Regions from separate parts of the Avibacterium sp. 21-594 genome, predicted to be linked through region 2. Evidence: riboswitches for the same ligand, from Rfam matches in the RefSeq annotation. Region 2 holds a riboswitch; each other region holds the start of a gene.
The links. A riboswitch is a leader RNA that binds a small molecule or an ion and turns the genes downstream of it on or off. The one in region 2 is predicted to bind thiamine pyrophosphate.
Positions count from the first base shown of each region.

Region 1: linked by a shared signal. The riboswitch ahead of thiB (thiamine ABC transporter substrate binding subunit) and the one ahead of thiM (hydroxyethylthiazole kinase) in region 2 are both predicted to bind thiamine pyrophosphate.
Region 3: linked by a shared signal. The riboswitch ahead of L5B76_RS01850 (ABC transporter ATP-binding protein) and the one ahead of thiM (hydroxyethylthiazole kinase) in region 2 are both predicted to bind thiamine pyrophosphate.

Region 1 covers NZ_JAKKOC010000001.1:103,203-106,299, forward strand. The annotation lists gene glnE (bifunctional [glutamate--ammonia ligase]-adenylyl-L-tyrosine phosphorylase/[glutamate--ammonia-ligase] adenylyltransferase) at 1-1,036, opposite strand, end outside; TPP riboswitch at 1,154-1,242, shown strand; gene thiB (thiamine ABC transporter substrate binding subunit) at 1,285-2,289, shown strand; gene thiP (thiamine/thiamine pyrophosphate ABC transporter permease ThiP) at 2,325-3,097, shown strand, end outside.
Region 2 covers NZ_JAKKOC010000001.1:2,232,163-2,235,259, forward strand. The annotation lists gene thiD (bifunctional hydroxymethylpyrimidine kinase/phosphomethylpyrimidine kinase) at 1-406, opposite strand, end outside; gene thiM (hydroxyethylthiazole kinase) at 416-1,216, opposite strand; TPP riboswitch at 1,392-1,486, opposite strand; gene L5B76_RS10765 (helix-turn-helix domain-containing protein) at 1,631-1,927, opposite strand; gene L5B76_RS10770 (REP-associated tyrosine transposase) at 2,286-2,804, shown strand; gene L5B76_RS10775 (DNA internalization-related competence protein ComEC/Rec2) at 2,968-3,097, shown strand, end outside.
Region 3 covers NZ_JAKKOC010000001.1:398,045-401,141, reverse strand. The annotation lists gene L5B76_RS01860 (GntP family permease) at 1-314, opposite strand, end outside; gene L5B76_RS01855 (gluconokinase) at 611-1,138, shown strand; TPP riboswitch at 1,327-1,417, shown strand; gene L5B76_RS01850 (ABC transporter ATP-binding protein) at 1,490-2,203, shown strand; gene L5B76_RS01845 (ABC transporter permease) at 2,203-2,958, shown strand; gene L5B76_RS01840 (ABC transporter substrate-binding protein) at 2,967-3,097, shown strand, end outside.

The DNA.
Region 1 (3,097 bases), 2.1 Mb from region 2:
ATTCAATTTCACGAATCCCCCCAGCGCCAAGTTTGATGTTATCCACTAAACCTCGGCGGCGCACTTCTCGCTCAATTTTGCCTTTCATTTCGCGTAACGCTTGAATCACACTGAAATCAATATAACGGCGATAAACAAAAGGGCGGAGTAAATTTTGCAAGTTTTTCACATTCGGATCTTGCGGATCTGCCCCCAAAATTCGCCCTTTGATCATCGCATAGCGTTCCCAATCGCGCCCTTGTTCTTGGTAATATTGCTCTATTGCGGTAAAGCTTAGCGCTAAGGCACCGGCTTCCCCAAAAGGACGTAGGCGCATATCCGTGCGATACACAAAACCATCAGGGGTATATTGATCAAGGGCGTTGATAAGGCGCTGTCCAAGGCGAGTGAAAAACACGCTATTTTCAATGGAACGCCTTGCCCCTTGGGTTTCCCCATTGGCAGGGTAGGTGAAAATGAGATCAATATCAGACGAAAAATTGAGTTCAAATCCGCCTAATTTTCCCATTCCTAAAATATAAAGTTGTTGTGGGTTACCGTGCGCGTCCATTGGCGTTCCCATTTCCGCACAAGCGCGCTGATAAAGCCAATCGCGAGTGGCGATAATAATGGTTTCTGCCAGTTGAGAAAGGCGCACAAAAACCGCTTCTACGGTGGTGAGATTTAGGCTTTGACACAGGCTCAGTTTTGCCATTTCACGGTGGCGAAACAGACGCAGTTGGCGATATAGTTGGGCATCGTCATTAACGCTTTCAAGCAAATCCTGCAAGGCTTGGCGATAATAGTCTGTATTTTCTAAAGTGGGGATCTGCTGCCAACATTGGTGCAAAAAGTGCGGTTGTTTTTTTAAGGTTTCTGCCACAAAATCAGACATTGCAATGCCTTGCGCTAACTTGCCAATCGGGCTTGTGGGATCATTTTTCTGCACAGCAATTTGTGTGTAAATTTCTTCATTATAGTGTTCGGGGAAGTGTTGAATTAAACTCGCTGCCAGTGCTTGCAAGGTATCCTCAAGGTGGGGAACAGAAAATGCCATAGCCTATCCTTATGAATGATTAACTTGTTGCTAACTATAAAGAAATTTTGAGAATTTTTAAACACATAGATTGCATTGGCAACAGAAAATTACTACACTGAAAGCCGAGCTAAAGGCTCAGATTAGTCGGGGTGCTTGATAGCTGAGATCATACCCGTGAACCTGATACAGTTAATACTGACGTAGGAAACTAATTTCTTTGCTGTTTGCGTCAATATTGCTGGTCGTTTTTTATGGAAGGAAACACTATGCAATTCAAAAAATCTTTTTCTCTTACTTTTCTTACCGCACTTTTTAGCACCCACCTTGTGGCGGCGCAAAGCACGGAAAATGTGCAAGTTTACACTTATGATAGCTTTAGCGCAGATTGGGGCGCAGGCCCGAAAGTGAAAGCCTTGTTTGAGCAAGCTCACCCGCAATGTCAGGTAAATTATGTGCCTTTTGATAGCACTGGCGTGATGTTTAACCGCATTCGCCTTGAAGGGAAAAAGAGCAAAGCAGATATTGTGCTAGGCTTAGATCAAACAATGCTTGATGAAGCGAGAAAAACACAATTATTTGCCGAAAATAATGTGCCAACGGAACAACTTTCCTTGCCAGTGAAGTGGCAAGACAAGGTGTTCTTACCTTATGATTTTGGTGCTTATGCCTTTGTTTATCATAAAGAAAAATTACCAAATCCACCAAAAAGCCTAAAAGAATTAGTGGATAACCAACAACTTCGCGTTATTTACCAAGATCCGCGTACCAGTGGCGTGGGGCGTGGGTTAGTGATCTTAATGAATGAAGTTTATGGTGATGATGTGAGCGCAGCGTGGAAAAAACTCGCTAGCCATACCGTTACTGTGGGCAAAGGCTGGTCGGAAACCTATGGCGCATTTTTAAAAGGCGAAGCGGATTTAGTGTTTAGCTATAACACCTCACCGCTTTATCACTTATTAAATGATAAAGATGCCAATTACGCCGCCACAGATTTTGCTGAAGGGCAAGTGTTACAAATTGAAACCGCGGCACGAATGGCAAATCACCCAAATGCTTGTGCAGATACCTTTATGCAATTTTTGATCTCACCACAAGCACAGAGCCAAATTTCACAAAAAAATGTGATGTTTGCCGTAATTGATGAAAAAATTGAACCGCACTTTGATGCCTTAAAACAAGCGCAGCAAAGCAAAACCACCTTGGGTAGTGGCGTCAATGCAGAACAATTAAAACAATGGACGAACACTTGGCAAGCCAGCTTAACACAATAATTCGCCGTAACTTGCAAAAATTCCCCCTGTCTTCAATGGCTGGGGGAATTGGAGTGATTTTGCTGTTAGGCGCATTTTATCTGTTTGCCTTAAGTGCGGTGTTAAATGTTGGCAATGATCATCAATGGACGACACTTTGGCAAGATAGCTATGTACGCCACGTTATCACCTTTAGTTTTGGGCAAGCTTTTTTATCGGCGTTTTTATCTGTACTGGTTGGTCTGTTTTTTGCGCGCGCGTTTTTTTACCAAGATTTCCGTGGCAAGCCACTGATTTTAAAATTATTTTCTCTCACCTTCGTGTTGCCTGCCTTGGTGGCAGTGCTAGGCTTACTTGGGATTTACGGACATTCAGGCTGGCTGGCAAGCTTATTTTCCGCTCTTGAGATTAATTGGAAACCCAATATTTATGGCTTGAGTGGCATTTTAATCGCCCATTTATTTTTTAATATTCCTTTGGCAAGTCGCTTATTTTTGCAGGCGCTTTCAAGCATTCCCAATCAGCAACGGCAGCTCAGTTCACAACTGAATATCCGCGGTTGGCAGTTTATCCGTTTGATCGAATTACCTTACTTACGCCAACAGTTTTTGCCAGCGTTTGCTTTAATTTTTATGCTGTGCTTTACCAGCTTTGCTATTGTGCTAACCCTTGGTGGTGGGCCGGCTTACACCACTTTAGAAGTGGCGATTTATCAAGCCATTTTGTTTGAATTTGATTTGCCGAAAGCTGCAATGCTCGCGTTATTACAATGTGGTTTTTGCGTACTGCTGCTTGCGCTCAGCAGTTTGTTTAACAGCAAAGATCCGAG
Region 2 (3,097 bases):
CATCGGCTAAAGGCAATAGTTGCTCACGCATCGCTTGAATTGCCGATTGCTCCAATAAACTCGCGCCCCCTTTGGCGATCATCACAGGATCGATAACCACATTCGTAAATGGGTGCTGACGCAAAAAAGCGGCCACGGTTTGGATAATTTCAGCCGTGCCGAGCATACCAATTTTTACCGCATTGGGCGTGAAATCTGCCACAATTGCCTTGAGTTGCGCTTCAATGGTGCTAAGGGGAATCAAATGAATATCCGTTACGCCTAAGGTGTTTTGTGCGGTAACGGCGGTAATTACGCTCATTCCAAATACATTACGCATTTGAAAGGTTTTCAGATCCGCTTGAATACCCGCACCGCCGCCGCTGTCTGAGCCAGCAATGGTCAGGGCTTGTGCAATATGAGTCATTGTTGATCCTTATTTTTCTATGAGAACCTGTGCGAATTGTGCCACTTGTTGATCACTTAGCTCGCCAAGCTGATCTAAAAGTGCGGTGTAAAATTGCCCATATTTTGTGCTTCCTAAGTCTTTCGCTGCCAGTTGCCCTGCCACCGCATAGGCCGTACTGGCTTGCACTACCGCATTAAAAGGTTGGTTTGGATCGACCGCTGAAAATGCCCCTAACACCGCGCCAAGCAAACAGCCTGACCCCGTGATTTTAGGAAACATTGGCGTGCCGTTATCAATGGCTGCAACTTGCACGCCATCACTGATGTAATCTATCGCACCGCTCACTGCCACAACACATTGATGACGTTGCGCAGCCAGTTTTGCAATTTGTTTTACATCGCCTTCGCCTTGCCCTGCGTCCACGCCTTTCGCCGCCCAATTCACTCCTGCTAGCTGGGCGATTTCCCCGGCATTGCCACGAATGGCGGTGAATTTTACCTTGCTCAGTAATTCGGCCACCACGTCCTTGCGGTATTGCGTTGCCCCCACGCCCACAGGATCAAGCACCACAGGAATACCGGCTTTATTCGCTGCTTTGCCAGCCGCCAACATTGCTTTTACTTTGAAAGGATCGAGCGTACCAATGTTAATTACCAAGGCTGAACTAAATTGGGAAAGATCCGCCATTTCTTCTTCGGCATCCGCCATAATTGGTGATGCACCCAAGGCTAACAACCCATTCGCTACATAGTTTGCCACCACAATGTTGGTGATGTTGTGGATTAAAGGATTGGTTTGGCGAATTTTCGTGATTAAATTAAAGTCCATTTTTTTCTCCTATGAATAAAAATCAAGCGTAAAAAAAGCCCAGTCCCATTGCCTTTATAATAAAAAATCATCTATAAAATCAATGTGATAGGGAATGATGTTGTGGAATGACGATTTGAAAATAGAAAAGGGAAGAATAAAGTGCGGTCAAAAATAGACAGATTTTTTACAAAAAGCGTTTTCATAATAAGTTTCCTACGTCAGTGCTAACTGGATCAGGTTCAACGGGTATTATCTCAGCTACACAAGGCAGCACCCCGACTATTAATGGCTTATAACATCGCAATTTCTCTGTAAGAGTCTAATAGTCTTTTGATAACTCTTGATTGTATCTCCTTGAAGATACTTATATAAAATTTTTTAGTAACTTTTCAAATGTGATTTAGTTATAGCTCTAATTAACTTTCTACTTATTTAAAAATAATTTACTCCATGTAGGATAAAATTTCTTATATCCTTTGATCTTCGTAATAAATCTAATAAACGCCTCTCTTCATTATTTATTGCTATAATCCCTCTTTCTCCAAAAAGTATATAATTAATATCAACTCCCTCTAATCCTAGCTTTATTAAATAGTCGACTCTAGGCATAATTCGATCATGCTCATATTTGAACTGAGCTTGTGATCTAACGCCTCCTAATTTTGCAAATGCTCTTTGAGTTAACCCCATTCTCTGTCTTTCTTCTTTTAAACGATGACCAATACACATAATACATCTCTATTCTATATAAAAACTTTGACAACTTTGATTAGCTGAGAATATATCTATCTAAAATATACTAAGCAATTAATTTACTTTACAAAGAAATAAACAGAAACACAATCTCACCACTCAGAATTTCCGCATTTTGCACAAAGTATTTTTTCGTTTTGCGAGCAAGATCGCAAAAATTGTTTAATAAGATTGCGAAAGTGCGGTGCTTTTTTCATCATATTTTTATTTTTAATTGTAGGCGTAGTAGGTGTAGGGTGGGCTTTAGCCCACCATTTTTATCAAGGTTGTCAATGCCAAAGTTATCCAATCCCAAATGGTGGGCTAAAGCCCACCCTACGTTTCTACGTTTCTTATGAGAGAGTCAGAAATAATGCCAAATTATCGGAGAGATTTTACAAAAGGCGCGTGTTATTTTTTTACATTAACATTGCAAGATCGTACAAAATGTTACCTTACTCAGCATATAGAAAAATTACGGCAAGCCTATCAAGAAACAGTGAGAAGGTATCCCTTTGAAACCATCGCAATTTGTGTGTTACCTGATCATCTGCATTTCATAATGCAATTACCACAGGATGATGATAATTATTCTAAGCGTATTGCTTTTTTTAAAACGATATTTACGAAATTATTACCAACGGCGTATCGCAATGAGAACCAAAGTCGCATAAAAAAGCGAGAAGCCGGAATATGGCAAAGACGATTTTGGGAGCATCGTATCCGTGATGAACGAGATTTGAACAATCATTTAGACTATATCTATTTCAATCCTGTTAAACACGGTTATGTTAATGCCCCCAAAGATTGGCCGTTTTCCTCATTTCGAAGAGATGTTGAAAGAGGATTTTTTCCATTGAATTGGGGTAGTTAATAAAAGGTGTAATCGGAGTGGCATAGAGGGTAGGGTGGGCTTTAGCCCACCGTTTTTTATGAATTGGGGACAAGGTTATTCAATCCAAAATGGTGGGCTGAAGCCCACCCTACGATTTACAACGATTTTTGTTTATAAAGGTAATTTTTAATCTTATATAGGAATGAAATTTTCGCTTAAATTAGATGTGATTTTATGGCTGGTGATTGGCGCAGGCTTGAGCTTGCTTTATGTGCCGAAAGCCTTGTTGCTTGGTGTTGAGTTAATACTTTGCACTGTGGGAATTGGGAGCT
Region 3 (3,097 bases), 1.8 Mb from region 2:
GAAGCAAAACCAAGTGCGAATGGGGCATTTTTCTCACCAAATTTATTGATAAGCGTATCTGCCAACACTTTTGCACCGCCAGTGATCTCAAGTAAACGCCCAATCATTGCGCCCAAGCCCACAAGCAATGCGACAGAAGCTAACGTACCGCCAAAACCTTTTGTTAAAGTTGGCAGAATATCTTTAAAAGGCACGCCTGTCGCAAGTGCGGTGAGTAAACTCACAATAATTAATGCCACAAAAGCGTGAACTCTGAATTTCATAATTAATAAGAGCAACAGCAACACTGAAGCAATCATAATGAAAATTAACATATAACGTCCTCAATTATAGATGAAAGCGTTTTCTTAACCGAAAGGAAAAGAACGAATAGCTAATTTACCCGTAACATCAAAAATTATCTGGAAAGGTAAAGTAGATGCGTCTATTATTAGGGAAATCCCCCCTTAAGTTCAAACAATAACGACAAAAATTGCGATCTTTGTTAAAAATTTGTGAAACGGATCACAAAATAGAATGTTACCAGTAACGCCAACTGGCGATTTTTTGCTATGGTTAGCACAGAACCAATTCATTATTGCGTTAGCATAATAAAAATGAGGAAAACAAAATGGAAAAAGCAAAAGGCAAAAGTTTTATCCTAATGGGCGTCTCCAGCACGGGCAAAACCTCCGTAGGTACTGAAGTTTGCCACCGTTTAGGTTTAAAGCTCATAGACGGTGATGATCTACACCCAAGAGCCAACATCATCAAAATGGGTAATGGCCAACCGCTTAATGACGAAGACCGAGCGCCTTGGCTTGAACGCATTCGTGATGCGGCATTTAGTCTTGAACAAAAAAGTGAAGTGGGAATTATCGTGTGTTCTGCGCTCAAGAAAAAATACCGTGATCAAATCCGTGATGGTAATGAAAGCGTGAAATTTCTTTTCCTAGAAGGCAGTTTTGATCTTGTGCTAGAGCGAATGAAAAACCGCAAAGGGCATTATATGAAAACAGAAATGCTCAAAAGCCAATTCGATACCTTAGAATCGCCACAAGCGGACGAACCAGATGTGATCCACATTGATATTGACGGCACTTTTGAACAAGTGGTGGATCGCTGTGTACAAGCCTTAACGCCTTTATTGCAAAACTAGGCATCATTTAGTGATATAAAAAGAGTTAAAGAGCGGTGAGATTTTCACCGTTTTTTATTTGCCAAATGTGAAGAAAATAAATTTCTTATTTTTAAAACAGTATTCTTAAATTATAGAACATCATTAATTTAATTATTTTTATTTTTTCAGAATACTTTGATTTTATTTATTAGTTTCGCTACACTGTTTTGCATTAGTCGGGGTGCTTATTTAAGCTGAGATGATACCCGTGAACCTGATACAGCTAACACTGACGTAGGAAACTAATTATGAACGATCTTCTTTTTTTATTAAATTCTTACCGCACTTCTATTATTGCTTTTTTCAATCACGTTGATTTGTGAGTGAACGATGAAAGCGATCGACATTTCCGATCTTCAACTTAACTTTGCTGAGCAACCTTTATTTTCGCATTTTCATTTTACGGTATCGCAAGGGGAATGGGTGGCGTTGCTTGGTGCATCAGGAGTGGGAAAATCCACTTTATTGCGTGCTATTGCAGGGTTAGAACATCAGGCGATTACACAGGGTAACATTAAATGTTCAGGGAAAATTGCTTGGCTTGCACAACAAGATAGTTTGTATCCTTGGCTTTCGATTTTAGATAATGTTCAGCTTTATCAACATCTTACTCATAGCAAAACGAAAAAAACGGAAGAAAAAGCGCGGGCATTATTAAGTGCGGTGAAAATGGAACAACATTTGCACAAACCTTGCTATCAACTTTCCGGTGGACAACGTCAGCGCGTTGCACTGGCTCGCACATTAATGCAGGAGGCGGAGATTATTTTAATGGATGAGCCATTTTCTGCTTTAGATGCGGTAACCCGTTTGCAATTACAGCAACTTTCACATCGTTTATTAAAGGATAAAACCGTACTGCTAATCACCCACGATCCGCAAGAAGCCTTATTGTTAGCAGATAAAATTTATATTTTACGCCAGCAACCTGTTCAGCTTTCTGAACCTATTTGCCCGCAAGGTAATGCACCACGAGATTTTTCGCAAGAAAAATTATGGCAATTGCAGCAATATTTGTTTGCGCAATTAATGGAGGAACAATAATGTTGGCGTGGCAAAGTTTATTCCGAGCATTGATGATGACGTTATTTTTTGCCTTATGTTGGCAAGGGGCAATTTTCGTCTTTTCGATCCCTCATTATTTATTGCCTGAACCCGTTTCCGTACTTAATGAAATCTCTTCGCAATGGGGATTATTGTTTATGCACGGCAAAATTACCTTATGGGAAATTTTGTTAGGATTGGTGCTAGGTTTTTTATTTGGTTTGCTTTCTGCCTTATTGCTTGCTTCTTCACAAACACTTTCTGCTTTTTTATTACCCATTTTAATTGCTTCGCAGGCGATTCCTGTTTTTGCGATTGCCCCTTTATTGGTTCTTTGGTTTGGTTACGGTATTGCATCAAAAATCGCAATGACGATTTTGATTATTTATTTTCCTGTTACTGCTGCCTGTTATGACGGCTTGCGTAACACCCCAAAGCAATGGTTGGAGCTGGCTCGAACAATGGGAATTTCATCAGGGCAATTATTATTTAAGGTTCGCTTACCTGCCGCTTTGCCTGCGTTAGCCTCGGGCTTGCGTATTGCGGTTTCCGTAGCCCCTATTGGAGCGATCGTGGGGGAATGGGTAGGATCATCACAAGGGCTTGGTTATTTAATGTTGCAAGCCAATGCTCGAATTCAAATTAGCTTAATGTTCGCGGCGTTGTTTATTTTGGTGGTTATCGCGCTCTTGCTGTATTTCGTGATAGATAAATTGCTTCACCGCATTATTCCTTGGGTCTGTCATTTACGTTAGGAGAAAAAATGAAAAAACAATGGTATTTATGCAGTTTAATTTTCGCTTTAGGTATGAGCATTAGCGCGCAAGCCAAAGAAAAATTAACCTTATTACTGGATTGGTTTGTCAACCCCGATCATGCCGCCATTATTGTGGC